3 regions of the Azospirillum sp. UENF 111221 genome follow, and region 1 is predicted to be linked to each of the others. Evidence: riboswitches for the same ligand, from Rfam matches in the RefSeq annotation. Region 1 holds a riboswitch; each other region holds the start of a gene.
What was found. Region 1 has a riboswitch for thiamine pyrophosphate ahead of thiO (glycine oxidase ThiO). Riboswitches for the same ligand answer to the same signal wherever they lie in the genome.
Positions count from the first base shown of each region.

Region 2: it holds a riboswitch for thiamine pyrophosphate, as region 1 does, so the genes downstream of both, ACWPN3_RS16510 (ABC transporter ATP-binding protein) here and thiO (glycine oxidase ThiO) in region 1, are expected to answer to the same signal.
Region 3: it holds a riboswitch for thiamine pyrophosphate, as region 1 does, so the genes downstream of both, ACWPN3_RS02015 (ABC transporter substrate-binding protein) here and thiO (glycine oxidase ThiO) in region 1, are expected to answer to the same signal.

Region 1 covers NZ_JBSNCH010000005.1:2,313,597-2,323,141, reverse strand. Annotated here, with positions in the region: gene ACWPN3_RS25750 (hypothetical protein) at 1-410, opposite strand, end outside; gene ACWPN3_RS25745 (PaaI family thioesterase) at 440-883, opposite strand; gene ACWPN3_RS25740 (thiazole synthase) at 1,052-1,852, opposite strand; gene thiS (sulfur carrier protein ThiS) at 1,967-2,188, opposite strand; gene thiO (glycine oxidase ThiO) at 2,185-3,366, opposite strand; TPP riboswitch at 3,358-3,457, opposite strand; partial or broken gene ACWPN3_RS25725 (FIST signal transduction protein) at 3,574-4,917, shown strand; gene ACWPN3_RS25720 (methyl-accepting chemotaxis protein) at 5,414-5,791, shown strand; gene ACWPN3_RS25715 (Y-family DNA polymerase) at 5,825-7,369, opposite strand; gene ACWPN3_RS25710 (hypothetical protein) at 7,558-8,118, shown strand; gene ACWPN3_RS25705 (HupE/UreJ family protein) at 8,238-8,732, shown strand; gene ACWPN3_RS25700 (TAXI family TRAP transporter solute-binding subunit) at 8,842-9,545, shown strand, end outside.
Region 2 covers NZ_JBSNCH010000005.1:436,885-446,429, forward strand. Annotated here, with positions in the region: gene ACWPN3_RS16495 (universal stress protein) at 1-250, opposite strand, end outside; gene ACWPN3_RS16500 (ABC transporter substrate-binding protein) at 366-1,307, opposite strand; gene ACWPN3_RS16505 (ABC transporter permease) at 1,325-2,092, opposite strand; gene ACWPN3_RS16510 (ABC transporter ATP-binding protein) at 2,089-2,820, opposite strand; TPP riboswitch at 2,868-2,974, opposite strand; gene ACWPN3_RS16515 (acetoin utilization protein AcuC) at 3,210-4,337, shown strand; gene ACWPN3_RS16520 (hypothetical protein) at 4,520-5,143, shown strand; gene ACWPN3_RS16525 (hypothetical protein) at 5,140-5,694, shown strand; gene ACWPN3_RS16530 (hypothetical protein) at 5,803-7,449, opposite strand; gene ACWPN3_RS16535 (hypothetical protein) at 7,885-8,607, shown strand; gene ACWPN3_RS16540 (response regulator) at 8,820-9,248, shown strand.
Region 3 covers NZ_JBSNCH010000001.1:445,135-454,679, forward strand. Annotated here, with positions in the region: gene ACWPN3_RS02000 (ABC transporter permease) at 1-705, opposite strand, end outside; gene ACWPN3_RS02005 ((2Fe-2S) ferredoxin domain-containing protein) at 885-1,217, shown strand; gene ACWPN3_RS02010 (DMT family transporter) at 1,349-2,263, shown strand; TPP riboswitch at 2,297-2,411, shown strand; gene ACWPN3_RS02015 (ABC transporter substrate-binding protein) at 2,493-3,644, shown strand; gene ACWPN3_RS02020 (branched-chain amino acid ABC transporter permease) at 3,649-4,521, shown strand; gene ACWPN3_RS02025 (branched-chain amino acid ABC transporter ATP-binding protein/permease) at 4,514-6,238, shown strand; partial or broken gene ACWPN3_RS02030 (ABC transporter ATP-binding protein) at 6,235-6,935, shown strand; gene ACWPN3_RS02035 (hypothetical protein) at 7,062-8,495, shown strand; gene ACWPN3_RS02040 (chloride channel protein) at 8,557-9,545, shown strand, end outside.

The sequences.
Region 1 (9,545 bases):
GCGGCGACCGGCTTGCCGCTGGACCGGTCGACGACGACGCGGAAGCGGCTGCCGGTGCAGGTGCCCTGGGCCTGCTTGGCGACCGGGACCTTGACGTGCTTGGACTTCAGGCAGGCTTCCGACATCTTCGGCGGGTTGGCCGGGCCGTCCACCTTCTTGCCGTTCAGCACCATGTAGTAGCTGGTGGCCTGCCCGCCCTTGACGTCGGCCTTCACCTCGATCTTGCCGAAGCGCGACTTGTAGAGGCCGGCATCCTGTTCGCCGTCCGGCGCGCCGCCGGGCAGCGAGCGGAAGGAGATGGCGGCGCAGGAGGGTGGGTCCTTGGCCTCGGCCGGGGCGGCGGCCAGAACGGCGAAACCGCCGGCCAGCAGCAGGGCGGCGGGCACGGACAACAGACGGGCAGACAGCATCGAAAAGCCCTTTCGAACCGGTTGAAACGTCATTTCGGCATCACGCAGAAGGTGGTCTGCTGCATCAGGGCACAGTCCTTCTCGACACCGCCGTCCAGCATCGACACCTCGACCTGGGTGATGACCAGGGTGCGGCCCGGCTTCACCACGCGGGCGCGGGCGATCATGACGTCGCCCTTGGCCGGCGACATCAGGTTGATCTTGAACTCCACCGCCAGCACTTCCGCCCCGGCCGGCATCAGGCTCAGGGCCGCATAGCCGCCGGCATTGTCGGCCAGCGTGCTGACCATGCCGGCATGGAAGAAGCCGTGCTGCTGCGTCAGGTCGGCACGGAAGGGCAGACGCATCTCGCAGAAACCCGGCTCCATCGCCGCCAGTTCGATGCCGAGCGTCTTGCAGATCGGCTGCTGTTCAAAGGACGCGAAACAGCGCGCCTTCCAATCGGGAGTGCGGGGTTCAAAGGTGGCGGGCAAGGCAAGGGTCTCCGGCAGAGGGGTGCCAAGGGGGGAGTGCCAAGGGAGGCGGTGCGCCACAGCCTGCGTCAGCCGCCCCGCAGGATCAAGCGGCCGAACGGAGTGCGCGTCACCTTGCCCACCACCTTGCCCACCCTGGCCGCCCCGGCGGCCTATGACCGACCGCCGTCAGCCGCCGATCAGGCCCATCTGCGGGCTGGACGGTTCGGCATGGGCGCGCATCGGCATGCGGCCGGCCAGATGGGCGGCGCGGCCGGCATTGACCGCGTCGCGCATCGCCGCCGCCATCCGCACCGGATCGCGCGCCTTCGACACCGCGGTGTTCAGCAGGACGGCGGCGCAGCCGAGCTCCATCGCCAGCGCCGCGTCGGACGCGGTGCCGATGCCGGCGTCCAGCACCACCGGCACCGGGCTGCGGGCGCAGATCGTCTCGATGGCGTGCGGGTTGCGGATGCCCATGCCGGACCCGATGAAGGCCCCCAACGGCATCACCGCCGCGGCCCCCAGGTCGGCCAGCTTGCGGCAGGTGACGGGGTCGTCGTTGCAGTAGGGCAGCACGACGAAGCCGTCATTCACCAGCTCCTCGGTCGCACGCAGCAGTTCCTCCACGTCGGGATAGAGCAGGTCGCGGTCGCCGATGACCTCGAGCTTGATCCAGGGGGTGTCCAGGGCCTCGCGCGACAGCTGGGCGGTCAGCACGGCTTCCTTGGCGGTCATGCAGCCGGCGGTGTTGGGCAGCAGCCCGACCGGCCCGGTCGGCCGCCCGGCGGTGGCGCGGGCCAGCACGTCGACGAGGCTTTCCGAATAGCCGTCCAGGCTGATGCGGCGGATCGCCAGCGTGACCAGTTCGCTGCCGCTGGCCGCCAGCGCGTCGAGCATCACCTGCTGGTTCGGATAGCCGGCGGTGCCGAGGAACAGCCGTGAGCCGAGGCAACGCCCGGCGATGGTGAGGGTGTCGGGTTGGGACATGGGGGGAGCCTTTTGATAAGGCCCTCCCGCGCAAGCGGTCCGGGGATACTCCCCCTCTCCCCGGGGGGAGAGGGGATCCTTCCCGGGCTGGTCGCGGGAGAGGGAAATTCAGGGTCAGCCGCCCTGGATCGGGCGGACGATTTCCAGGCTGTCGCCGGGCTGGAGCAGGGTCTCGGGCCAGCGCCGCCGTGGGACCACGGCGCCGTTCAGGGCAACCGCGACGCCCTTCGCGCCCTCGGCGATGCCGCGCCCGGCCAGGAACTCGGCGACGGAGGCGGCGGACAGCGGCTCTTCGCGGCCGTTGACGCGGATGGCTTCACGTGAAACGGCGCTCATGCGGCGGCTCCCGCGGCAACGAAGCGGTCGGCGGCGAAGGGGCGCAGCAGCGGGTCGGTCTCGCCGGTCAGCACCAGGCGGGCGATGCCGTCGGCGGTCACCGGGGTCAGCAGGATGCCGTTGCGGTGGTGGCCGGTGGCGTGGATCAGGCCGGGAATGCCGCTCTCGCCCAGGATCGGCGCATCGTCGCGGCTGCCGGGACGGAAACCCGCCCAGGCTTCCTCGATGGGCAGTTCGGCGATGCCCGGCAGCGCCCGCCACGCCCCCTCCAGCAGGGCGAACTGCCCGCCGGCGGTCAGACGGTCGTCGAAGCCGCGCTCCTCCGTCGTGGCGCCGATCAGCAGCCGGCCGTCCAGCCGCGGGATCAGGTAGGTGCCGGGCGTCCACACCACATGGCGCAGCAGCGGCAGACGGGGGTCCATGCGCAGGCAGACCATCTGCCCCTTCACCGGACGCACCGGCGGCTTCGCGGCGGGCGGCAGCCCAGGCACGCCGGCCGACCACGCCCCGGCGGCCAGCACCACCCGGTCGGCCCGATGCAGCGTTTCGGCAACCCGCACCCCCACGGCGCGGCCGCCCTCCACCGCCAGCGCCACCTCGCCGCATTGCTCGTGCAGGCGGGCGCCGGCAGCCACGGCGGCGCGGCGCAGGGCGGCCGCGACCTTGCGGTTGTCGACCTGATGGTCGCCGGCACAGAACAGGGCGCCGGCGACACCCGGTTGCAGGAAGGGTTCGCGCCGCCGCACCTCGGCCCCGCTCAGCCACTCCACCGGCAATCCAAGATCGCGCTGGAAACCGTGCAGGAAGCGGACCTTCGCGGCATCGTCGGCGGTCAGCGCGATGACCATCGTGCCCTCGCTGCGCAAATCGACGGCCATGCCGCTCGCCGCCTCGAGAGCGCGGGCGAAGTCCGGCCACAGGGCCTGCGACGCGCGGGTCAGCGGCAGCAGCCCCTCCTCGCCCGGCTCGGTTTCGACGCAGGCGGCCAGCATCCCGCCGGCGGCATGGGTGGCGCCGCGCCCGGCCTCCCCCCGCTCGAAGACATCGACCCGGCAGCCGGCCGACGCCAGCCTCCAGGCGATGGCGAGGCCGATGCAGCCGGCGCCGACGATGGCAATGGAGGGACGGAGTCCGGATTCAGAAACGGAAAAAGAATGTGATTCTGGCGCATGGATCATGCGGCGGCTCCCTTCGCTGGAATTACCCAGACAGGTTCGATGGGTGTGTTCTCAGCCGCGCGACCACCGCACGGCACCCCAGGCCTATGGATTGCCTTATGCCAATCTTCCGCTGGCCCCACAAGCGGAATCGACCGTTGCCCGGCTTCGCCACCCAAGGCCGCCGTATCAGCCCACAGCTTCAGCCCGGCCTGAACCTGACGATGGATGCGGCGACAGGCCGCAGCCGGATACGGAGTTCCCCCGACAGGAAACGCTACCAATCGGCAGCTAGATTGTCGGCAAAATGAGCCATACCCGGGCACTCACAGCCGCAAACGGGCACCGCCGGTGCGCGGAATGAACAACGAAGACGACCGAGGATTCGCCAGCATGCTGTCTTTCTTCCGCTCGGACTCTCCGACCGCCCCCGTTTCCGGCACCCCGGCTGGCGGGCCCGAAGCGGCAGCGCACGCCGCCGGACCGGCGGAACAGCCGATCCGCAGCCTGTGCCTGCCGGCGGAGCGGATCGGTGCCGCGGCGCTGGAGGGGCTGACTTTCGCCGCCGGGGCACCGGCGCTGGTCGTCGGCTTCGTGTCGCCGCATGTCGATTTCGCCGCCACCGCGCGGGCGGTCCGCTCCGCCCTGCCGGCGGCGACCCAGCTGGTGCTGGTCTCCAGTGCGGGCGAGCTGTGCGCGGCCGAGGGCCAGCCGCTCTACCGCAAGGCCGGCGACCGCTGGGACAGCGTGGTGCTGCAATCCTTCAGCCCACGCCTGCTCGCCGGGGTCAGCATCCAGTCGGTCCCGCTGCATTGCGACGACCTGCGCGGCGGCCGGCCGACCCGCGACGTGCCGGCCAGGGTGGAGGCGATCCGCGGCGAACTCGACCGCATCCGCGTCCCCTTCCCGGTCGACAGCCATGACACGGTGGCGCTGACCTTCATCGACGGGCTGTCGGCCAGCGAAAGCTGGTTCATGGAGGCGGTCTACCGCTCCGGCCATTTCCCCTGCCTGTTCATCGGCGGCTCGGCCGGCGGCAAGCTCGACTTCCGCAACACCCATCTGTTCGACGGCCAGCGCGTGCTGGAGAACGCGGCGGTGACGGTCTTCCTGAAGATGGCACCCGGCATCCGCTACGGCATCTTCAAGTCGCAGAATTTCCGGCCGACCCAGACCCGCTTCGCCGTGGTCGACGCCGACCCGATGCGCCGCATCGTGCGCAGCGTGATCGACCGCGACGGCTTCGAGGTCGTCGGCTTCATCGACGCGCTCGCCAAATCCCTGCGCTGCAAGCCGCAGGAGCTGCCGGGCAAGCTGGCCAAGAACACCTTTGCCATCGAGATGGAGGGGGAGCTGTTCGTCCGCTCCATCTCCGGCTTCGATTTCGAGAAGGGGGAGGTCGCCTTCTACTGCGACGTCAATCCCGGCGATTCGCTGTGCCTGGTGGAGGCGACCGATTTCGTCCGCCAGACCGAGGACGACCTCTCGGCCTATCTGCGCGGCAAGCCGCGTCCCCTCGGCGCCATCCTGAACGACTGCATCCTGCGCCGGCTGAACAACCCCGACCAGCTGTCGCGCGTCCATGCCTTCGACGGGCTGGCCGCCGCCGGCTTCTCCACCTTCGGCGAGCTGCTGGGCATCAACATCAACCAGACCCTGTCCGCACTGATGTTCTTCGAGGTGCCGCCCGGCGCCGCGTTCAGCGACGACATGGTCGACCGGTTCGCGGTGCATTACGCCCGGTTCCAGAGCTATTTCATCGCCACCCGCTACAACCGGCTGGAGCTGCTGAGCCGCATCCGCAACAGCGTGATCGAACGGATGCACAGCTATCTCGACGCGCTGGTGACGCTGACTGGCGGCGTGCAGGAGACCGCCAGCTATGCCGCGCGCATCGGCGGCTCGATGTCGGCGATCGAGGCGACGCTGAACCGCCACGCCACCCTGTTCGACGGCCACGCCGACCGCAAGGAGGCGCTGGTCCGCGAATTCAACCAGCTGTCCACCGTGGTGAAGAGCATCGAGAAGGTGCTGGCGGTGATCGACGGCATCGCCAGCCAGAACCAACCTGCTGGCGCTGAACGCCACCATCGAGGCCGCCCGCGCCGGCGAGGCGGGCAAGGGCTTCGCCGTGGTGGCGGCCGAAGTGCGCAAGCTGGCCAACGACACCAAGCAGACGCTGGCCGACACCCGCCGCGCCATCGACCAGGTGGTGACCTCCGTCCGCTCCGTCGGCGGCCAGCTCGACGACACCAGCGCCCGCATGGACGAAGCCGCCACCGCCTCGCAGGAGTTGCAGACCGACATCCATGCGGTGATCGACGAGGTGGAGGGCGCCCAGAAGGCCATCGAAGACCGCCTGTCCGACATGAACGACCATGCCCGGCGCATGGAGGACATCAACCGCTACATCGCCTTCCTGAAGCAGCTCGACCGGGCGGGGTGAGCGGGCGGGGTGAGCGGGCGGCGTCCCGGCGCCTCACCCCAAGAACCCGTGCAGGAACCAACGCGGGGGCTCGTCGGGCCGGTACAGGCCGGCGCGGAACAGCCAGAAGCGCCGGCCGCCGTCATCCTCGACCCGGTAGTAGTCGCGCACCGCCAGCCCCAGCGATCCTTGCCCGCGCCACCATTCGCATTCGATCCGCTCCGGCCCCTCGGCCCGGCGCACACGGTGTGGCACGCCGCGCCAGACGAACAGCAGCGGCGGGTCGTCGGGCAGCGGGGCGGTGGCCTCCACCGGCTCGGGCGGGGTCAGCAGGCGCAAGGGGCGCACCTGCCCGGCCGGCCAAGGCTTCGGCGCCGGCAGGCGCTCCATCGGCGGATGCGGCGCCACGCAGCGCTCCGGCAGCCAGCTTTCCCGCGGCACCAGCCGCAGCACCGCCCGTTCCCCCAGCCGCAGCGCCAGCCGGTCGACCAGCTCGGCCAACTTGTCGTCATTGCCTTCCTCACCGCCCTCCTCCCCGTCGATTGCGGTCTGGACGGCGGACAGCGGTCCCGTCTCCGTCGCCGACAGCACCAGGGTTTCCAGCCCCGGCCCCGGCTCGATCCGTTCCAGCAGAGGGGCGAACAGCCGGGCAAGCGCCGCCGGGTCGCGCGCCGGGCGGCTGGTGCCGAGCGTCAGGCTCTGCGGGTCGTCGTCCACCCGCTGGTCGGTGCGGTGGGCGTCCAGCCGCAGCCGGCGCGCCCCCTGCCCTGCCGCCTCCAGCCCCTTGCATAGCCTCCCCAGCAGATGGCGCAGCGCCCCGGCAATCGATTCGGGCGTGGCGATCGGCTCGGCGAAGGTCAGGCGCTCGCGATGGTCCGGCACCGGCCGGCGCGGGGAGATCGGCTCGTCCAGCCGGCCGAAGGCCTGATCGTACCGTTGCATCAACCTGGCTCCGAACCGCGCCGCCAGCCCCGCCCGCGGCATGGCATGCAGGTCGCCGATCCGGCGCAGGCCCAGCGCGTGCAGCCCCTCCACAATCTCCGCCGGCAGCCGCAGGGCGGCGAGCGGCAGACCATCCAACGCCTCGCGACGCCGCTGCTCCGGACTGCCGAACCGCACCAGCCCCCAGGCGGCGGCCGGGGTGTCGGCGATGGCGGCGCGGGCGGCGAAACCGGCGGCGCGCAGCCGGCCGGTGAGGTCGGCGGCCAGCGCCGGCTCGCCCTCAAAGAGATGGGCGCAGCCGGTGATGTCGATCACCACCCCGTCCGGCTCGTCCGCCGCGGTCCAGGGGCTGTAGCGCCGCGCCCAGTCGGCGATGCGGCCGAGCAGGGCCGCATCGGCCTCCGGCGTCGCCTCCGCCACCTCCAGCGCCGGTTCCAGCGCACGGGCATCGCTGAGGGTATGGCCGGGAGCGATGCCCAGCATCGCCGCCGCCCGGTTGACCGCGACCACCACCCGCCGCTGGCGCTCCGTCCGCAGCAGGACGAAGGGGCGTGCGCGCAACTCCGGCGGCATGAGCCGTTCCCGCGCGTCGGTCGGCAGGCGCGGCAGCCACAAAGCGAGGATGCGGCGCTTGGGTCTCTCCGCCCGGCGGAACAATCCCCTCTCCCCCCGATCCTCTCCCCGGGGGGAGAGGGGGACAAGGGCGGGTGGGGAGGGGGATGCGTCATAAGAAACCCGACAATCAGGAACAAACAAAGAACATCTTAGCGCCGGCTTGGCTGCAAGGGGAGTCCCTCCTTTGGGGTCATCTTGCCGAAACGATCAGCAATGCCGACATTCCATCAATGACCCCACCTCTCCCATCGCTCGCCATTCGACTGACGCCGCTCCTTCTCCTGCTGGCGACAAGCGCCTGCGCGCCGACGGACCTGCGCGACGACAATCCCGGCCGCGCCCAGGCCTTTCCACCCGTCTACAACCAGACGGTCGTTCCCGGCGGGGGCGAGCGAAGAACCTGGAGCCAGATCCAGGCGGAGCAGTCGCGGACCGGCTCCAGGTCCGCCGCCACGGCACAGTCCCGCAAAACCAGCGACAGCCAGAGCGACGACCGGCAGATGCGCCGCGACCCGGACGGCACCGACCAGCCGCCGCCGAAACGCCGCCGCGGCAGTTCGTCGCCGCCGCCCGACCCGGCCGCCCTGCCCCAGCCGCCGCGCCCGATCCCGGTGCCGCCCCCGCCCTCGTCCCAGAGCGCCACCGACGCCTTCAAGCGCGACCTGATCAGGCCGGAGGTCGACCGCATGCGGACCGACGACGCCATGGGCCGGCTCGACCCGCTGGGCCAGCGCGACCTGATGCGGCGCGAGAACGACCTGCGCCAGTTCGGCGACCCGCTGGCACGGTAGCGGCCACCCTGCGCGCCCCGGCAGCGCCGGTCCTGACGGCTTGACCCCGCCCCCGCTCAGCCGCCATACCGGCAGCTGGAGCTGGACAGACAGCTGAACGGACGGGGGGATGCGGGCGCATGACGACGGTGACGGGGGCCTTCGGCAACGGGCTGACCACGCCGGTGTGGGTGCTGCAGCATCTGCTGGGCATCCTCGGCATCGGCCTGTGGGCCGGACAAGCCGGCGGCACCGCGGTGTGGCAGGTGCCGGCCGCCGCGGTGACCGCCGCGCTGGCGGCGGGCTTCGCCGCCCAGATGGGCGTGCGGCTGCCCTATGCCGCGCCGGGACTGGCCGCCTCGCTGGTGGTGGTCGGGTCGCTGGTGGCGCTGGGGGTGCGCGCGCCGGCGGTGGTGGCGGTGCTGATCGCCGCGGTCGCCGCGGTGTTCCACGGCCATGCACATCAGGGACCGCCGCTCTACTGGGCCGGTTTCGCGTCAGGGTTGATGCTGGTCGCCTGCGGCGGGCTGGGTCTGTCGATTGCGGTGACGCAGGCCGAGTCGGACCGGGCCGTGCGTTTGTGTGGCGGTGCGGTAGCAGTCGCCGGCGTTCTCGACCTCGTCGGCGTGATTTGACCGGATGCGCCTTGAAATGACAGGGGTGCGCGGAAATCTTTGAAGGCACGACCTCCCCTCCCCGCCCGTCCCGCTTGGGAGGCACGGGCCAGACGAACGGAACGATCCGGTGTCCCGCGCAGCCGCCAAAGCCTGCCCACCCTCACCGGGGCTCCGCTCTCCGGGAGCCGGGCCGCATCCCGATGCGGCTCCCCTGCCTCACCTCGGCCTGACTCACCTCGGCCTGACCCGCCGCCATCTGCTGGGCGGGCTGATGGGAGGCGTGGCCCTGGCCCCGTTGCCGGGCGGCGGATTGCTTGGAAATCCGGCCACCGCCCAGGATCTGCGCTATTTCCGCATCGGCACCGGCACCACCTCCGGCACCTATTTTCCGATCGGCGGGCTGATCGCCAACGCCATCTCCAACCCGCCGGGCTCGCGCCCCTGCGACAAGGGCGGAAGCTGCGGCATCCCCGGCCTGATCGTGGTGGCGCAGGCCAGCAACGGCTCGGTCGACAATGTCGAGATGCTGCGGGCGGGCACGGTGGAGGCCGGGTTCGCCCAGGCCGACGTCGCCTATTGGGCCTACAGCGGCACCGGCAGCTTCACCGGCAAGCGCCCCTTCACCGAGCTGCGCTCGCTCGGCATGCTCTATGCGGAGGCGATCCAGATCGTCGTCCGCTCCGACGGCTTCATCGACCGCATGGCCGACCTGAAGGGCCGCAGCATCTCTGTCGGCGAGGAAGGCTCCGGCACTCTGGTCGAGGCGCGGCTGATCCTGGACGCCTACGGACTGTCGGAAAGCACGATCACGCCGCTCTACCTGAAGCCCGG
Region 2 (9,545 bases), 1.9 Mb from region 1:
GCCCGTCAAGCGACTTGCGGACCTCCTGCTCGATCCGCTCGGCATTCTCATGGGCGATTGCGGTCGCCTCCGCCATGAAGCCATAAGACGCGGCGCGGCCGGTGGCGCCCGCCGGCATCGACACCGGGGTGGCGATGTAGAGCGCCTGGATATGTGCGGAGAAACGCTTGGCCAAAGCCGCGGCCACCGCCAGACGGCTGGCGTGGGCGTCGTCGTTGGCCATGTGCAGCAGGATGGTCTTGATCGGCATGCCCTCGCGTCTCCCAACATTATGATCGGTCCACCATCAGCCGGCGGAGCGGTTTCCCTCTAGGTAACGCTCCGCCGGGGTCGATGGCAACGCCGGTCAAGGGAAAGGCAGGCGGTTACTTCACAACCACCGCATATTGGTCGATCGGCGCCACGGCCTTGATCAGACCGCGGGCCTTGAGGAACTCGGCGAAGCGGGTGTAGCGCTCGGCATCCAGGGCGGCCGGGCTGTGGGCGAAGCGCGGTAGCGTGTCGGCCCAGGCGCGGCGGTTCAGCTCGTCGTTCAGTTCGGGCCGGCCCTTGACGAAGGCGGCCTGCGACTCCTCCGGATGGTTCAGGATGTAGAGCGTCGCCCGCTCCACCGCCGCCAGGAAGCGCTTGAAGCGGGGATCGTTCGCCTTGTCCTTGCGGGCGACCAGAATCAGCTCGTCATAGGGCGGAACGCCCTCTTCCTCGGGATAGAAGGCACGGCCAGGGTGTTTCTCGATCTCCATCTGGTTCAGTTCAAAGTTGCGGAAAGCACCGACCACCGCATCGACCTGGCCCGACAGCAGCGACGGCGACAGGGAGAAGTTGACGTTCACCAGCTCGACATCCTTCAGGCTCAGCCCCTGCTTCTCCAGCATGGCGCCCAGCAGAGCGTCCTCGAAACCGGCGATGGAGTAGCCGACCTTGCGGCCCTTCAGATCCTTCAGCGTCTTCACCGGCCCGTCGCGCAGCACGACGACGGAGTTCAGCGGCGTGGACACCAGCGTGCCGATGCGGACCAGGGGCAGTTCCTCGGCCACCTGCAGGATCAGCTGCGGCTGGTAGGAGACGGCGATGTCGGTCCCGCCGGCGGCCACCAGCTTCGGCGGGTCGTTGGGATCGGCCGGGGCGGTCAAGGTGACCTCGAGACCGGCATCCTTGAAGAAGCCCTTCTCCTGCGCCACCACCAGCGGGGCGTGGTCCGGGTTGACGAACCAGTCCAGCATCACGGACAGCTTGTCCTGGGCCAGCGCGGGAAGCGAGGTCATCAGGCCGGCGGCGATCAGGCCGGCGGTGAAAAGATGCTTCATCGAGTGTCTCTCCCCCTTCAAGGGTTGGCGTCTTCGGCAGGTTGGGTATCGGGTTGCCAGGGCAGGGCACGGCGGGCGAGCGCATCGACGGCGGCATAAAGCGAGACGGCGAAAAGTCCCAGCACCAGCACGGCGGCGAACAGAAGGTCGATCTGCATGCGGGCATTGGCGTGCAGCATCAGGTAGCCGAGACCGGAGGACGACCCCACCCATTCGCCGATCACCGCCCCGATGGGCGCCACCGCGGCGGCGACCCGCACGCCGGACCAGAAGGCGGGCAGGGCGGCCGGCAGGCGGATGCTCCACAGGATCGCGGCGGGCGAGGCGCCCATGGTGCGGGCAAGGTCGAGCCAGCCGGGATCGGTGCGCCGCAGCCCGTCGAACAGCGCGGTCGTCACCGGGAAATAGATGACCAGCACCGCCATGGCGATCTTGGACGCCATGCCGTAGCCGAGCCACAGCACCAGCAGCGGCGCCAGTGCGAAGACCGGGATGGCCTGACTGACCAGAAGCAGCGGCATCAGCCAGCGCCGCGCCGTGCGGAACCGCGCGAGCAGCAAAGCGCTAACCCCGCCCAGCACGACGCCGGCCACGAGCCCGATCAGAATCTCGGCCAGCGTGGTCAGGCCATGGGTCAACAGCAGGGGAGCCTGCCGCTGCATGGCGTCCGCCACCGCCAGCGGACCGGGCAGCAGGTAGCGCGGCAGCCCGGTGGCCCAGACCAGCGCCTGCCAGCCGGCGACCAGCACCAGCAGGGTGATCGCGCCGCGCAGCAGCGCCTTCATTCCGCCAGCCTCCGCAACAGTTCGGCCTGATGCGCCAGCAGGTCCTGATCGTCGACGCGGCGCGGCACCGGGCCGGAGGGCTCCAGCGCCGGTCCCATGATGGCCGGCCGGCCGGTCATCACATGCAGTCGGTCGCCGATGCGCAGCGCCTCCAGCGGGTCGTGGGTGACCATCAGGACGGTGCGGCCGGCCAGCGTCTCCGCCGCGGTTTCCTGCAAACGCAGCCGGGTGATGGCGTCGAGCGCGGAGAAGGGCTCGTCCATCAGGACCAGCGGTCTGTCCTCCATCAGGGTGCGGGCCAGCGCCACGCGCTGCTTCTGCCCGCCGGACAGGGCGGCCGGACGGTCGCGCTCGCGCCCCGCCAAACCGACGCGGTCCAGCAGCGCACGGGCCTGCTCCACCCGTGCCGGGTCGGGACGGCGATGGCGCAGCCGGTCGCCCAGCAGGACATTGTCGAGCACGGTCAGCCAGGGCAGCAGCAGGTCCTGCTGCGCCATGTAGGCGATCCGGCCGGCCAGCGGCTGCCAGTCGCCGGTGACCACCTCGGTCGGCGGCTCCGGCTCGGCCAAGCCGGCGAGGATGCGCAGGAGCGTGGTCTTGCCGACGCCGCTCGGCCCCAGCAGGCAGGTGGTCCGCCCGGCCGGCAGCTCCAGCGTCAGCTCGGAGAACAGCAGTGTGCCGCCATAGGTCAGCCGCGCGCGCGAGATGGTCACCGAAAGCGGCGTCATCGCAGGCACGCGGGCATGCATCGTGGACTGGCGGAGATGGAGAGGGTGCGGTCCCGCATCACTGATCCCTACGCCGGCATGAACCGGATCAGGTTCCAGGGGTCGTCCCGCAACAGGACCTCTCAGCCGCCCATCGGCTCCCCCCAGTGAAGGCGGCGACTATAGGCGCGGACGATCCGTGACCGCAAGCATTGCCGGATGCAGCTTCCGGGATGCGGAAGCGGGCTGCTTGACCGCACCGCCGCAGCGCCTAGTTTCTGACGGGCATCTAAGCAGGTTTTCCGAACTCCGCCCACAGGCGGGCGGGCTCGGGAAACCTGCAAAACCATAGAGTCCGCAGGTTTCTCCAGGCCGGGCCTGTTGCCCGATCTGGAGAAACCTGATTAGGAGTGCCCGTCCTGACCACGCCCTTCCGCACACCGTTGTTCATCGGCGGGGAAATCTACCGCGGCTCGACCTATGGGCCGAAGCATCCGCTGGCGATTCCGCGCGTGTCGACCGCCATCGACCTCAGCCGCGCCATGGGCTGGCTGCCGGACGAGGTCTATCTCGACACCCATGTGGCGAGCGAACGCGAACTGGCGCGCTTCCACACATCCGACTACATCGCCGCGCTGAAGAGGGCGGAGGCCGAGCAGCGGGTCGACGAGGCGACCGCCGCCCGCCACAATCTCGGCAAGCTGGAGAATCCCATTTTCGCCGAGATGTACCGGCGGCCGGCCCACAGCAGCGGATCGGCGTTGCAGGCGGCCAGGATTCTCGGCGACCGGCCCGCCGGTCTGGTCTATGCGCCGGCCGCCGGGACGCATCATGCGCGGCGGGACCGGGCAAGCGGCTTTTGCTATTTCAACGCGCCGGTACTGGGCATTCTGGAATTGCTGGACCATGGGCTGGAGCGGGTCCTCTATGTCGATCTCGACGCCCATCATGGCGATGGGGTGGAGGAAGCCTTCGCCGACGACGACCGGGTGCTGACCGTGTCCATCCACGAGGACGGACGTTGGCCCTACACCGGCAAGGTGGAGGACCGCGCCGGCGGCATGGCTCGCAACCTGCCGGTCCCGCCGGGCTTCAACGACAGCGAGATGGAGCATGTGATGGAGGCGGCGGTCCTGCCTCTCGCCCGTGCCTTCCGACCGCAGGCGATGGTGATCCAGACCGGCGCCGATGCCTTGGCCGAGGATCCGTTGAGCCGGCTGGAGCTGTCCAACCTTGCCCTGTGGGACGCCGTCGCGGCGCTGCTTCCCCTGGCGCCGCGGGTGCTGGTGGTCGGAGGAGGCGGCTATAACCCGTGGTCGGTCGGGCGTTGCTGGGCCGGGATCTGGGCGGTGATGAACGACATCGATCCCGCCGTGCGTCCGACCGCGGAGGCGGAGGCGGTGCTGCGCGCCCTGACCTGGAACCGTGCCGCCGGCCGCAACCCGCCGGAACATTGGTTCACCACGCTGGGCGACGAACGGCGTCCCGGTCCGGTGCGGGATGCTGTGAAGCGGGTGGTGGAGATTGCAATGTCCTGAAGGGTGGAGGTGTCCTGCCCCGCAGCCGACCGACTCATTCCGACGAAATTCGAACCAACCTGTGACGATTCGTTGACGGGGTCGGATTGTTCGTTGATTCTTACTTCTGCTGCGCCGGTGCAGCTTCCGCATCGGGTGATGCGGGCTTCGGCGGGATTTGCGGTAGGAGAACGGGCGGGCGGATGTCGAACACCACGCTGTTCCTGATCGCCATCGTCATCATCATGCTGGCTGCCGTCCCGGTCGCCATGATGCTGAAGGATTTCCTGCCGAACATCATGGAAAAGAGCAACGGCCTGGACCAGATCGAGAACCGCATCTACGTCCTTCATGCCGAGGCGCAGGAGCTTCAAAACCGGGTGAACCATCTGGTCCAGCGTCGGAACAGCCAGTCTTCCGACCGCAACCGGCTGGAAAGCGATATCCGCAAGGCGGAAAAACAGGTTCGGGACCTGTCGGACCAGCCGCCGATGTTCGTGCATGAGGTCGGCGACCCGCAGGCCGGACTGATGAAATTCGTCGCGACGGTGACGCAGGAAAAGGCATCGGCCGCTGCCCGCGCCGCCGGCGAGCGGGCGCAGGTCAACCCCATCTGGCGCTGCACGAACGTGGCCGAGGTCTGGGCGTCGAGCTTCGACGAGGCCAAGCAGATGTGCGACGTGGCCTTTCCGTTCAAAATGGGTTTCCAGAAGACGTTCATGCGCGGCGATGCGCGGGCCGGTGGGATGGCCGGAGGCAGGGCCGCCGGCAAGGGGGTGCCGACGCCGCCCGCAACCGCCCGGGCGAAGGCGGGTGCCGCCACATGATGATCAACTTCATCATCGTCCTGGCCATCGTCGCCATCGGCGCCTGGCTCGGCAACATCTTGATGAGCGTCGAGCAGCGGGTCTCGCAGGCGCGCCAGCGCGTCCGCGGTGTCCGCAACAACCTCGACAAGCTGGATGCCACCATCCACCGCCTGCATCGGGAGGAGGAGACTCTCCATGCCGAGATCGAGGAGCTGACCCGGGAGATGGTGGAACTGTGCAAGAAGCAGGTGGAGGTGCAACAGCGCCTGACCGAAGCGCAGTCGAAGCGTCGCCCCCAAATCCTGATCCTGACCGACCGGCGCAATCCCGGCGACAAGGAATGGCTGGTCACCGTGGTGAACCAGCAGATCGGCGAGATCGATGCCGCCCACCCGTTGGCCGTCGAATGGGCACGTGGGCGCCAGTATCTGGTCTGGGCGGAGTCGGACCGCGAGGCCGGCGAACGTGCCAACCGCCGCTTCAGCGCCCGGCCCGGCTATCAGGTGCGGTCGGTGGCCCCGGTGAAGGACGATCTCTACAACGCCAGCCCGGCCCAAAGCGCGGCTTAGAGCACGGCGGAAACAAGCACCGCCCAGTCTTCGGAAAAAGCAAAAGGCCCTTCTTCCGGTCGCGGAAGAAGGGCCTTTGCGCTGCTCGGTCTACTCCGAACCCGGACGTCAGCGCGCCTTGGCGGTGGCCGGGGTCTGGCGGAAGGCGTCGTGCAGGTAGGGCGACAGCGACTGGCGCATGTTGCGCAGCCATTCATGGATGATGATCAGCGAACGGGAGGCGACCGGCGGGGTCATGCCCAGCTTCACCAGATCCTCGCGGGTCATCGTCGCCACCTGATCCAGCCGGTGGCCGGTCAGGCGCGCCCAGGCCGGGGCGGTGCAGGGCTGCATGGAGATCACCTGCAGGCCCTCGCGTTCCACCATCTCCGCCTTGCGGCGGGCATACTGGCTGTCCTCCAGCTGGGAGAACGGGCCGGAGAAGCCGTTTTCCACAAGGACGCGCTTGGCCTTCGGGGCGATGGTCGCCACCCGCTCCAGCGTCGTCATGCCGGTGGACAGCGAGGCGAGGTCGACGGTCACCGGGACCATGAAGGTCAGCCGTTCGCCTTCGCCAACGTAATAGTCGAAGCCCGACACCTCGGCCCAATTGAAGAACCACTGCGAGATGTTGCCGCCGAAGTCGTACAGGCGGCCACCGCGCTGCAATTCCGGCCCGATCAGGTCCCAGAACTCGTAGAAGCCGTCGCCCGAGCCCATCATGTTCATGAAGTCCTGGGTGATGCGGCGGTGTTCGACCACGTCCGGGCCGAACAGGCGGGCGAGACGCTCGTTCACCTCGTACTCGACGACCTTCAGCTGCAGGCCTTCCAGCATGGCGGTCGCCATCAGGTGATGGGACAGCAGCGTCTTGCCGACGCCGCCGCGGTCATTGAGGACGAAGATCGTGCCCAGCATGCGATCGCCTTTCCAGTATGCGTTTGTTGAGTCGTCTTGGGTCATCGTGGCAGGCATCGGCGGGAATACAGGAGAGCCGGTGCCCGGCGCAACCGCCGTGGACGTCTGATGGGAAGCCGGCTGCGGTTCCGGCCTGGTCATTGCGGGTTCGGGAGGCGTTTCATCCTCCCCGGTTCCGGTCTCGTCCTCCGCCGGCCGGTCTTCGGCAACGGCGGTCGCCGGTGCGAGAAGGTCCAGGGCAGGGGAGGCGGGTTGTGAGGGTTCCTCGACTGCCTTCGGGGCCGGTTTGCCCTCTTCGGCGGGCGCAGGCTCTTCCTGAGTTGGCGGCTCATCCGCGACAGCGTTCGCCCGGGCATCCTCGCCGTCAAGCTCGCTATCAGGATCTGTCGTCTCGGTCAGCAGTTCCGCATCGGAGTCGGCAGCCTCCGTCACGGGCTCGACGGCGGAATCGCTCCCGCCATCCTTCCCGTCTTCCTTCTCGGGGCCATCCTCATCCGGGCCGTGCTCATCCGCATCTGCCGCTTCGTCCTTCAGGCCGGCGGACAGGGCGGCTTCATGCACGGCTGCCAGGGTTTCGGCGGGAAGGGCTGCGGCGCCATGGTCGCCGGCGGCCTCGCCGCGTCCTTCGTTTCCGACGAGGAAGAAGGCGGAGCGCAGGGTAACGGGAGAGATCGGCTGGTTGTCGCGGGCAGTCACCCCCAGCTTGGCCAGCAGATCGGAGATCTCGGCCCAGGACAGGCCGCGCTCGCGCATCAGCCCGATGTCGGCATAGCTTTCGCGCACCGCCTGCATGGCGCTGCGGTTGCCAGCCGGGCGATCGGCAAGGAGCCGTTCAAGTTCCGAGCGGTCGATCGACACCGTATGGGATTCCGGCAAGATGAAATGGCGACGGGGAAGCGCCTGGATGTTGGATCGCAAGGAATCCATTCCCCTGGGGCCGAAAAAATAGTACAAGCGGCCATCACGCGCAAACGGTTTCCAAACGACATCAACGGCGCTAAACAGTGTTGCCCGATCGTGAACCCATCGGTGACGCCGGGCAACTTCGCCGACGCTCCGGCAAATGGCGCCATGACGTTGGCTTTTGGAACCGCCTGCCGGTTGCGCGGGTTGCCATAAGGGTGGGCGCCGCCGTTTCCGACGGATCGGACGTCTTCATCGGGCTGGGCTTGGAACCGGGGTAAGGCCAGGATGCCTCACGATTTTGGTTCGTCACGCGACCGGCGATCCGCACCCTTGCCGGGGGCGGGCATCGGCTTTCACGAGTTGCGGCAAGCGTGCGAAATCTCTGCATTGCGCGAGGATCTGGAGCGGCTGGCCCACGAGGCCGGCGCCCTGCGTGATGGCGTGGAGCAGGCCGTGGAGACGGTACGCGACCGTTTTGCCGCGCTCACCGCCGAGGAAATGGCCGACCCGATGGTGCTGGCGCCGCTGCTGCAACTGGCGGTCACCACCCTGCTGGAAATTCGCGAGCAGGCCCGGCAATTGAACACCCAAACCGGCCCGTTGTCTGACGACGAGCGTCCGTCCTGGTTGGGAGCCGCCGACGCTCCCCGCCTGCGACAGCCTGCCGCGATGGCCTGGGGGAAGGCGGCCGAAGAGGGAATGTCCGACGAAGGAATGTCCGGCGGCCGGGGCGGCGATGATGGGCTGGAGCGGAACGACGAACCGCTTCAGGCCGTTGGCGCGCCGCCGCGTCCGGCCGATTTGCCGGTGGCCGATTTGCCGGTCCGGCCGTCCCGGCCGGCTCTGGCTCCGCCGGCTTCGCAAGCGTCTCCATCTCCCGGCCCCCTGGAACCGGCCCTGCCGCAGGCTGCGGCGGTAAAGCCATCCAGCCCAGCCTCTCCGTCGTCGGCCCCGGCGCTTGCCCGACCGGCCGAAGGGCAGGCACCCTGGCTTGCCAGAGAACCGGCGCCACCACCGCCGCCATCCCGTGCGGCAACGGTGCGGGCCACCGCCAACGCTGGCCAAAGACCCAAGGGTGGAATTGACTGGCTGGGTCCGGCCGGACGCTGACATCGGCTAAAAGCCCGATTCTGACAGGCGTCGGACGCGCTGCGATTCGCGGCGCCCTCGCCCCCTTCTGCGCTCCACGCGAAAGGTCAGATTCTGAACGATTGAGCTTGCAAATTCGGGGAGGTTCTAGTACAAACGGCGTATCGGTAAACGAAATTTTACCAAGATTTGCCGCATACCGCGCAACAGTTGCAAAGTCCGAGGTCGGTCGCATGCTCCGGGTCGACGCCATCGCCAAGCAGCATCTGCCCCACCGCACCCGTACGCCAGGGCAGCCGTTGCGCGTCATTCTGGTGGAGCATGACCCCGCCATCGCCGACGCCCTGTCGGTGGCGATGGCGGATTTGGGGCACACCGTCTGCGGCATTGCCCGGACAGAGTGTGAGGCGGTCGAACTGGCACTGCGCGAACGGCCGGACCTTGCAATGACCGATGCGCATCTCGGCGGCGGGGACGGCATCGCAGTGGCGCGCCGGCTGAATCTGGACCACGGATTGCGGTCCATCTTCCTGTCGGGCAACAGCGACCATGGCACCATGGCGCGCATCACCGAAACCTATCCGCTGGGCGTGGTGCACAGGCCCTTTTCGCATGCACAGCTGAAGATCGCCCTGGATCTGGCGGCGCGCCGCCTGCGCTGATCACAGCGTCGACTGCCGGGTTTCCTGCGCTAAGCCGAAGGATTCGGTTTTCCCGCGCCTGTTCCTCTGCTATATTTGTTCATGGAGTGTTCTGGTGCGGAGCGGCAGGGCGAGTGCGCCGGTCCGAACATCGCCGGAGCATTTCCGACGGCGGTTGACCGGCGTCGGTCCCTCGTGCTTCGTTGCGCGGGACCGGGGGGATGGTCGCCATTGAACAGCCGGCCCTGCGAATGGGAACCCTCGGCATCTGGGTGCCTCCGCCGGGCATCCTGACGGGTCGGCATGGATGCTGGGACA
Region 3 (9,545 bases), on a different contig from region 1:
GCGGGTCCGGCGCAGGAAGATGTGGAACAGCAGACAGCAGGCCAGCGCCCAGAGGAAGGACAGGTTCAGCGGCGAGGCGGGAATCGCGATGCCGAACCAGCCGAGCGCCCGGTCCATCGACGGCAGCCAGACGCCGGGGTCGAACTCGCGGGTTTCCGGCGACTGGCTGCCGGGGCGGATCAGCACGTCCACCAGCAGCCAGGTCATGATCGACGCGGCGATGAAGTTGAACATGATCGTCGTGATGACGATGTGGCTGCCGCGCTTGGCCTGGAGCCACGCCGGGATGAAGGCCCAGGCGGCGCCGAACAGGGCCGAAGCCAGCACCGCCAGCACGGCCACCACCGGCCAGGGCCAGCCGGTCAGCGCCAGCGCCACCAGCCCGGCGCCGAGCCCACCCAGATAGGCCTGCCCCTCGCCGCCGATGTTGAACAGCCCGCAATGGAAGGCGATGGCGACCGCCAGTCCGGTGAAGATGTAGTCGGTGGTGTAATAGAGGGTGTAGCCGATGGCCTCGGGATATCCCAGGGCCTCCGACACCAGCAGCGACAGCACGTCCACCGGGTTCTCGCCGATCACCAGGATCACCAGCCCCGACAGCACGAAGGCGGCGACGAGGTTGAGAACCGGCAGCAGCGCATACCCGACCCAGCCCGGCACCGCGCCCGGCTGGCCCTTCCCCGATCCGCTCAGCAGCACCGGCATCTCCTGGATTGCCCCTTGCCGGGGATTCTTAACCGCCAATGCTCTGCCGACCAAGCGTTTCGTGATGTGAGAAAGCCAATGGGCACCGGGACTTGGAAGCGTCACAAAAGTCTTGCCGCAACGCAGCATTCTGGCATGCTTCTTACCCATAAAATTTTTATGGCTATGGAGCATGACCGATGCCGCTCGACATTCCGCAGACCTTCCGCCACCACGTCTTCTGCTGCGCCCAGCAGCGCCCGCCCGGCCATCCGCGCGGCAGCTGCGCCGCCAAGGGCGCGCATCCGCTGTGGCAGCGGCTGGATCAGAAAATCCAGGGCAAGGGGCTGGCCGACGTCGGCATGGCGATGACCGGCTGCCTCGGCTTTTGCTCCGCCGGGCCGCTGATGGTGGTGTATCCGGAAGGCATCTGGTACCGGCCGGAAACCCCTGAGGACATCGACGAGATCGTCGACTCGCATCTGGTGAAGGATAAGCCGGTCGAGCGGCTGGTGATGGTTCTGACGCGGTGAGGCGAGCGGGCGCTTCACGCCACTCCCTGAAAGTGCCGGCGCCTACCAGACCTGCGGTTGCGGCATTGGGACACAGGCGCATTTGCCCATAATGTGGGCATCTCCCGCCATTGCCGTTCCGAACCGATTTCATGACCGACGCCGAAACCGCCGACCTGCTGCCTGCCGAGGCCGATTCGGTTCCCTATGCCGTCGGCTGCTTCCTGGGCGCGATCCTGCTGTTCGCGGCGATGGACACGCTGATCAAGTTCCTGACCGCCGATTACCCGGTGCCGCAGCTGATGTTCGTGCGCTCGCTGGTCGCCTTCCTGCTGGTGGGCGGCTACACCCTGACCTGCGGCGGCGGGATCGCGGCGATGCGGACGCGGCGGCCCCTGGGGCATGTCTGGCGCGCCTTCGCCGGGCTGATCTCCATGGGATGCTTCTTCTATGCCTTCCGCGAATTGCCGCTGGCCGACGTCTATGTGCTGAGCTTCGCCGGTCCGCTGTTCATCACTGCACTGTCGGCGCCGCTGCTGGGCGAACCGGTGGGCTGGCGCCGCTGGGCCGCCGTGGTTGTCGGGTTCGGCGGCGTGGTGGTGATGGCGCAGCCGTCGGCCGGGGCGCCGCTGGTGCCGGTGCTGGTCGGGCTGTGCGCCGCCCTGTTCTATGCGCTGGCGGCCCTGGCCGTGCGCGGCCTGTCGCGGACGGAAACCAGTGCCTCCATCGTGCTCTACCTGCTGCTGACGACGACAGTGGTCAGCGGGGCTCTGGCCGTGCCGGTCTGGACGGCGCCGACCGCCTTCGCGCTGGGGTTGATGGCGCTGGTCGGGGCCATCGGCGCCGGGGCGCAGGTGCTGCTGACCCAGGCCTTCCGCCGCGCGCCGCCGGCGGTGGTGGCGCCCTTCGAATATACCGGCATGGTCTGGGCCAGCCTGTTCGGCTGGCTGGCGTTCGGCGACCTGCCGACCGTGCCGGTCCTGGCCGGCGCCATGGTCATCATCGGCAGCGGGCTCTACATCCTGCATCGTGAAACCATAGTGGCGCGCCGCCGGTTGGGTTCTTGACAGGACGGGGCCGGCGGCGACACTCTCGCCGCCTGTTCACGGCTGGGGTGCCCGTGCGGATGCCGGTTCGGCAATCGCAGGGGCTGAGACAACACCCATCGAACCTGATCCGGGTCATGCCGGCGAAGGGAGCCGACCGGAACCCGACGGACCCGCTGAAAGCTGCTGCGAAGCGCCCCGTCTCCTCCGCGTCGCCCCAACCGCCGGCGCGTGTTGAGGAGTATCGGTCATGCGGCGCGCGCTTCCCCTCCTGATCGGCCTGCTGGCCGCATCCTCCTGCCTGTCGTCCGTCTGCCTGTCGTCCGCTGCCCGTGCCGACGACACGCTGTCCTTCCCGGTGCTGGTGCCGCTGACCGGCTTCCTGTCGCTGGAGGGCACCAGCCAGCGCAATGGCGCCGTCCTAGCGCTGAAGCAGACGCCGGCCGGAATCGCCATCGCCTCGGAGGTCGTCGATACCGGCACCTCGCCCGAGGCGGCGGTGACGGCGCTGGAACGCGCGGCCGGCCGCGGCACGGTCGGGGCGGTCGCCGCCAGCATGCTCGGCACCCAGATGCTGGCGATGCTGCCGCTGGCGGGCGAGCTGAAGCTGCCTCTGGTCACCGTGTCGGGCACCGCCTCGATCACCGAGCAGGGCAATCCCTGGGTCTTCCGCTTCTTCCCCGGCGACGCGGTCACCAAGGCCGCCCATGCCCGTTATGTGGTGGAGGAGCTGGGCAAGCGGCAGCCGGCCGTCATCTACCAGACCACCGCCTACGGCCAGAGCGGCAAGGCCCATCTCGACGCCGCCTTCAAGGCGCTGGGCGTCACGCCCGTCTTCGAGGAGGGGGTGGATCCGGCGGCCAAGGATCTGCTGCCGGTGCTGACCAAGGCGCTCGCCGCCAAACCGGACGTGCTGGTCCTGCACCTGCATTCCGGACCGACCGCGCTGCTGCTGCGGCAGGCGGCGTCCAGCGGCGTGACCCTGCCCATCGTCGCCGGCTCCGCCATGCACCAGCCGAGCACCGCGGCCCTGCTGGAACCGGCGGAACTCAAGGGCGTCTGTGCAGAGACCGCGGCCTCGCCGATTTCCGGCGGCACGCCGGAGGTCAAGGCCTTCACCGACGCCTACCGTGCCGCCTTTGGCAAAGAGCCGGACGCTTTCGCGCTCGGCCAGTATGACGGCATGACCATGGTGCTGGAGGCGGTGAAGGCCGGCGCCCGGTCGCCGGACGCCATCCGCAAGGCGCTGTCCGCCGAGACGTTCCAGGGTCTCGCCATGACTTACAAGTCCGACGGCAAGGGCAACATGGCCCATTCCGCCGTCATCGTCTGCTATGACGGGGCCAGCCGGGTGCCGGTGCTGGCGAAGCGGTACGACGACCCGACGCTTGCGGCGAAGTGAACGGATGGCGGCGCTTCAACTGCTGGTCAACGGGGTGGCGCTGGGGGCGGCCTACGCCCTGGTGGCGCTGGGCTTCGTTCTGGTGCTGAACGCCACCTCGGCGGTGAATTTCGCCCAGGGCGATCTGGTGATGGCCGGCGGGCTGCTGGCGGTGGCGGCGGCGCCGCTGATCCCGCTGCCGGGCATCGTCCTGCTGCCGGTCGTTCTGGTGCTGATGGCGGCGCTGGGGCTGCTGCTGGCGCTGGCGGCCTATCTGCCGCTGCGCCGCCGGCCGCCGGTCTCGGTCTTCATCAGCACCATCGCGGTCGGCATCATCCTGCAGAACGGAGCCGCCATCCTGTTCGGGCCGGAGCCGCGCGCCGCACCGCCGCTGTTCGGCGACGATACGCTGCACATCGCCGGGTTGGCGGTGCCCGAGCAGTCGCTTGCCATCGTCGCGGTGGCGGGGCTGCTGATCGGGGCGCAGCAATGGGTGTTTGCCCGCACGCAGTTGGGCCGCCGGTTGCGCGCCACGGCGCAGGATCCGGAGATGGCGCGCGCCTGCGGCGTGCCGGTCACCACGATGATCCTGGTGACCTTCGCCATCGGGGCGGCCTGTGCCGGCGCGGCCGGGCTGCTGCTGGCCAACCGCTATTTCGTCACGCCGACCTCGGGCAGCGACCTGATCCTCAAGGCCTACATCGCGGTGACGGTGGGGGGCTGGGGCTCCGTGCCGGGCGCGGTGGTGGGGGCGCTGTTGATCGCGCTGTTCGAGGTGGGAGTATCGTTGGTGCTCTCATATCCGGCGGCGTTGGGCGCGCTGTATCTGACCTTGCTGGCGATTCTGGTGCTGCGTCCGCAAGGGCTGTTCGGCGAAGCGGTGCGGCGCCGTGGGTGAACGGCACTCTCCGGCCGAGACTGTCGCGCTGATCGCTGGCGCGCTTGCCCTGCTGGTCTATGCGCTGGCCTTCGCGTCCCCCTATGGCCTGCGCGTCCTGACCGTCGCCGGGGTCTATGCGCTGGCGACCTTCGGATTCCAGATCGTCTTCGGGCTCGGCGGGGCGCTGTCGCTGGCGCAGGGCGCCTTCTTCGGCGTCGGCGCCTATGTGACTGGTATCCTCGGCAGCCGCTTTGGGCTCCGTTTCGAGGTGACCTTCCCGCTGTCGATGCTGGTGCCGCTGCTGCTGGCCCTGCCGGTCGGTCTGGCGGTGCTGCGGCTGGAATCGCATTACTTCGCCCTGGCGACGCTCGGCATCGCCCAGGTCCTTCATCTGCTGGCCGTCAACCTGCCGGAGCTGACCGGCGGCTCCAATGGGCTGGCCGGGGTGCCGGCCGCGGTGCTGTTCGGCTGGGCGGTGCCGCGCGGGCTGCCGATGGCCGGGCTTGTGTGGGGGCTGGTCGCTCTCGGCGGGCTGATCGGCTGGCGGCTGGCGCGGGGTCGGCTTGGCCGGTCGTTGACGATGCTGCGCGACGACCCGCTGGCGGCGGCAACGCTGGGGCTCGATGTCGGGCGGCTGCGGCTGATCGCCCTCGGCATCAGTGCGCTGTTCGCCGGGGCTGCCGGGGCGCTCGCCGTCCACACCCAGCGCGTCGTCTCGCCGGAGGTGCTGGAATTCCCGGTCATGGTCTCCATCCTCACCATCGCCATCGTCGGCGGGCGGGGACGGATGGCCGGGGCGGTGCTGGGCGCCGTGCTGTTGCTGCATCTGCCGGAATGGTTCCGCTTCCTGGAGCGCGGCTATCTGGTCGTCTACGGCGTGGCGCTGCTGGCGACCGTGGTGCTGGCGCCGGACGGTCTCACCGGCCTGCTCGACCGCATCGCGGCCCGCCTGTTCAGCCGCCGGACGCGGGCTTCGGTCGAGTCGAAGGAGCCGCCGCGTCCGCAAAACTCGCCGGACGGGCTGGCAGTCGACGATCTGCGCAAGTCCTTCGGCGGTGTGCGGGCGGTGGACGGCGTGTCGCTGGAGCTGCGGCCGGGCAGCATCACCGGGCTGATCGGGCCGAACGGCTCCGGGAAATCCACGGTGATTAACCTGCTGTCGGGACTGGAACGGCCGGATGCCGGGCGGGTGCGGCTCGGCGGGCGCGACGTCACCGGGCAGCGTGCCGACCGGCTGGCCCGCGCCGGACTGGCCCGAAGCTTCCAGGCGGCGGCTTTGCCGACTGGTGCCGGCGTGCTGGAGGCGGTCGCCGCCGCGCGGCTTGCCATCGATCCCGACGCCCGTACGGCGGCGGCGCATGCCCGCTGGGCGCTCGACCGGCTGGGCGTCGGCAGCCTCGCCGGCCAGGGCTGCGACGGGCTGCCGGCGGCGCTGCGGCGGCGGGTGGAACTGGCCCGGTCGCTGGTCCGCCGGCCGGCGGTGCTGCTGCTGGACGAACCCGCCGCCGGCCTGACCGACGGCGAGAAGGCGGAACTGGCGGCCCTGCTGCGCGAACTGGCGCAGGAGGGCGTGGCGATCCTGCTGGTGGAGCATGACATGGGCTTCCTGTTGCCGCTTGCCGGCCGGGTGCTGTGCCTCGACCGCGGCCGGGTCATCTATGACGGGCCGGCCGGCGGCGTACGCCGGGATCCGGCGGTGGCCGCTGCCTATCTCGGCCGGGCGGTACCGGCATGAGCGCGCTGCTGTCCATCCGCGGCCTGAGCGCCGGCTATGGCGGGGCAAGCGCGCTCGACGAGGTGTCGCTGAGCCTTGCGGCGGGGGAGACGGTGGCGCTGCTCGGCGCCAACGGGGCGGGCAAGTCGACCCTGCTGAAGGCCCTGCTCGGCCTTGTGCCGGCGCGGGGGAGCTTCGCTTCGATGGGGCGGACATCGGCGGCCTCGCCACCGAGGCGCGGGTCCGGCGCGGCATCGGCTATGTGCCGGAAGGGCGGCGGGTCTTTGCGGGAATGAGCGTGCGCGACAATCTGGAGGTCGCCGGCCTGCCCGCCGGACGCGACCGCGCACGGGATGTCGAGCGCGTCTTCGCCCTGTTCCCCGACCTTGCCCTGAAGAGCCGTGAGAGCGCCTGGCGCCTGTCCGGCGGCCAGCAGCAGATGCTGAGCCTGGGGCGCGCGCTGATGCGCCGGCCGCGCCTGCTTCTGCTGGACGAGCCGTCGCTCGGCCTGTCGCCCAAGCTGGCCGACGAGCTGTTTGCCGCCGTCCGCCGCATCGCCGACACCGGCACGGCCGTGCTGCTGGCCGAGCAGAGTGCTGCCCGCGCTCTGGCGGTCGCACCGCGCGCCGTGCTGCTGCGGCTGGGGCGCGTCGTCGGCGACGGGCCGGTGGCGGCGCTGTCGGACGAGAGGCTGCGCGAGACCTTCTTCGGCGGCTAGGCGCCTGCCTATGCGTGTCCTGTGCAACAGGTGTCTGTTTCGTGCCACAGGACGGGCGGTTGGACTTGCGGACGGGGGCAGGCGCGGATAGCTTCGCCGCCACAACCATCTATGGATTACCTCGTCATGACCGCCCGCTTCGCCGCATCGCTGTCCGCGCTTCTCCTGCTGGGGGTGGCGTCGGCTCCGGCGATGGCCGAACTGGTGCCGGTGCAGCCGACAATTCCTCCCGCCGCCTATTACGGACTGCCCGAGCCGGAGGCCGAGATCGTCGTTCCCGGCGGCCCGGTGCAGGACGCCAAGCCGGGCAGCGCGCCGAACTCTGCCCCGAACACTGCAGCGGGCAAGCCGGCCGCCAACCCGTCCGCTCCGGCCCCGGCCAAGCCCGACGGGCCGGGCGAGCTGATCGAGAGCTGGGACGGCGGGGCCGCCAAGAAGAAGGACGGCAGCTTCGCCTATTGCGTGGCGGAGGGGGAATTCACCACCGGCCATGTGCTGATGTTCGCGCGCAGCCCGAAGGGCGAGACCAACATCGGCATCGGCATCCCCGGCGCCGACCTGCCCAAGGGCGGCGAGTGGCCGGTGACCATCGAGGTCGACAAGAAGCTGAAGCGGGAGCGGACCGCCGTCGCGTCCCAGCCGGACATGCTGGTGGTCTCCAACGGCAAGGACGAAGAGCTGATCAACGCCCTGATGGGCGGCAACGAGCTGGTGGTGTCGTCGGCCAGCGACCGCATCGTCTTCAAGCTGGCCGGCACCAAGAAGGTGCTGGGCGACCTGAAGACCTGCGTCGACAAGGGCGGCAACGTTCCGCCGATCAAGGTCGCCGCCGGCCGCCCGGCGGACAAGGACCGCAAGAACCGCCTGCCGGAAGGGCTGGACAGCCTGCTGACCGCCGCCGGCGTCCATGACGCCGAGCTGGTGCCGATGGACAAGGTCCCGCAGGACCGCCGCCCGGCCGACGTCGCCTGGCGCTTCGGCCCCATCGTTGGCGGCATCCGCGAACGCGCGGTGGGCGAAGGCGCCAGGATCGACGAGCTGTCCGACAGCTTCGCCGAGGCTATGAAGCAGCGTTGCGAGGGCACGCCGACCGTCGTCCTGAACCAGTCCGAGCAGGCGGGGGCCGTCTGGCTGCGCACCGGATCGGTCGACTGCGCGATGCCGCAGGGCAAGCTGCACGTCACGTTGAACTTCCTGCTGTCGCAGCGCCGCCTGTTCACCGTCATCTTCCACGAGGCCGGCGAGCCCGACGTGCAACTGGCCGACAAGGTGCGCGACAACCTCGCCCAAGTGCTGCGCCGTGCCGGCCTCGCCCCGGCTCCCGCCGTCACCGACGCGACGCCTGCCCAACCTGCGCCCACTCAGGGTGCACCGGCCCAACCCGCACCGGCCCAACCCGCACCGGCCCAGACTGCACCGGCCCAGACTGCGCCGGCACCGGCGGTGCAAGCTCCCGCACCGGCTCCCGCTGCCCCTGCGGCCACCCCTGCGGCCACCCCTGCGGCCCCCGTTCCGCCGACGGTGAAGCCGCAATCGAAACCGCAACCGTCGAAGCCCTGACGGAACTCACGCCCTTCCGGCCCATTGACCCTATACGGAAGGGCCATCGATCAGCGTGACCATGCCTGACAACTCCGCGTCCACCGACGGCGTGGGCGACAACGCCCGCGCCGGAAGCGATCCCTATGCGGCGCTCGATGCCTCAGCCGCCACCACCGTGTCCGAGCGCTGGAGCGTGCGCAACAGCGCGCTCGCCGTGGTCGTGCTGGCCGCACTGGTCGGCGGCGTAGTCGGGCTGGCGGTCGGCCTGCTGCATGAAGCGGTGCTGTTGATGCAGACACTGGCCTTCGACCTGCCCGATGGCGAGCGGCTGGGGCAGGGCGCGCCGGACCTGCTGCGCACACTCGGCGTGCCGGTGGTGGGCGGTTTGCTGCTGGGCATCCTGTCACTGCTGGTGCGGCGCTGGCGCCCCAACGCCATCGTCGACGCGGTGGAGGCGAACGCGCTCTACGGCGGCAAGATGTCCCTGATCGACAGCCTGCGCCTGACGGTGACCACCGCCCTGTCCAACGCGTCGGGCGCATCGGTCGGCATGGAGGCGGCCTATACCCAGGCCGGCGCCGGGCTGGCCTCATCGCTGGGCCAGCGGTTGCGGCTGCGCCGGGCCGATCTGCGCACCATGGTCGGCTGCGGGGCGGCGGCGGCCATCGCCGCGGCCTACCATGCGCCGCTGGCTGGGGCCTTCTACGCTTTTGAACTGGTGTTGGGCGGCTACACCCTGGCCGTGCTGGCCCCGGTCGGAGCGGCGGCGGCGCTGGGGGTGGCGGCGTCGGCCCTGCTGACCGGCGGCGAGGTGCCGCTGGCGCTCGGCCGGCCGGTGGTGATCGCCGGCTGGGATTACGCCGCCTGCGGTGTCGTCGGCTTCCTGGCCGGCTGGCTCAGCATCCTCGCCATGCAGGCGGTGACGGTGGCCGAACGCGGCTTCAACCGCCTGCCGGTCCCGCGCTGGATGCGCCCGGCCATCGGCGGACTGATGGTGGGCGCGCTGGCGCTGGCGGTTCCGGCGGTGATGGGAAGCGGCCCCGGTGCCGTCCCGCCGGAACTGGCGGG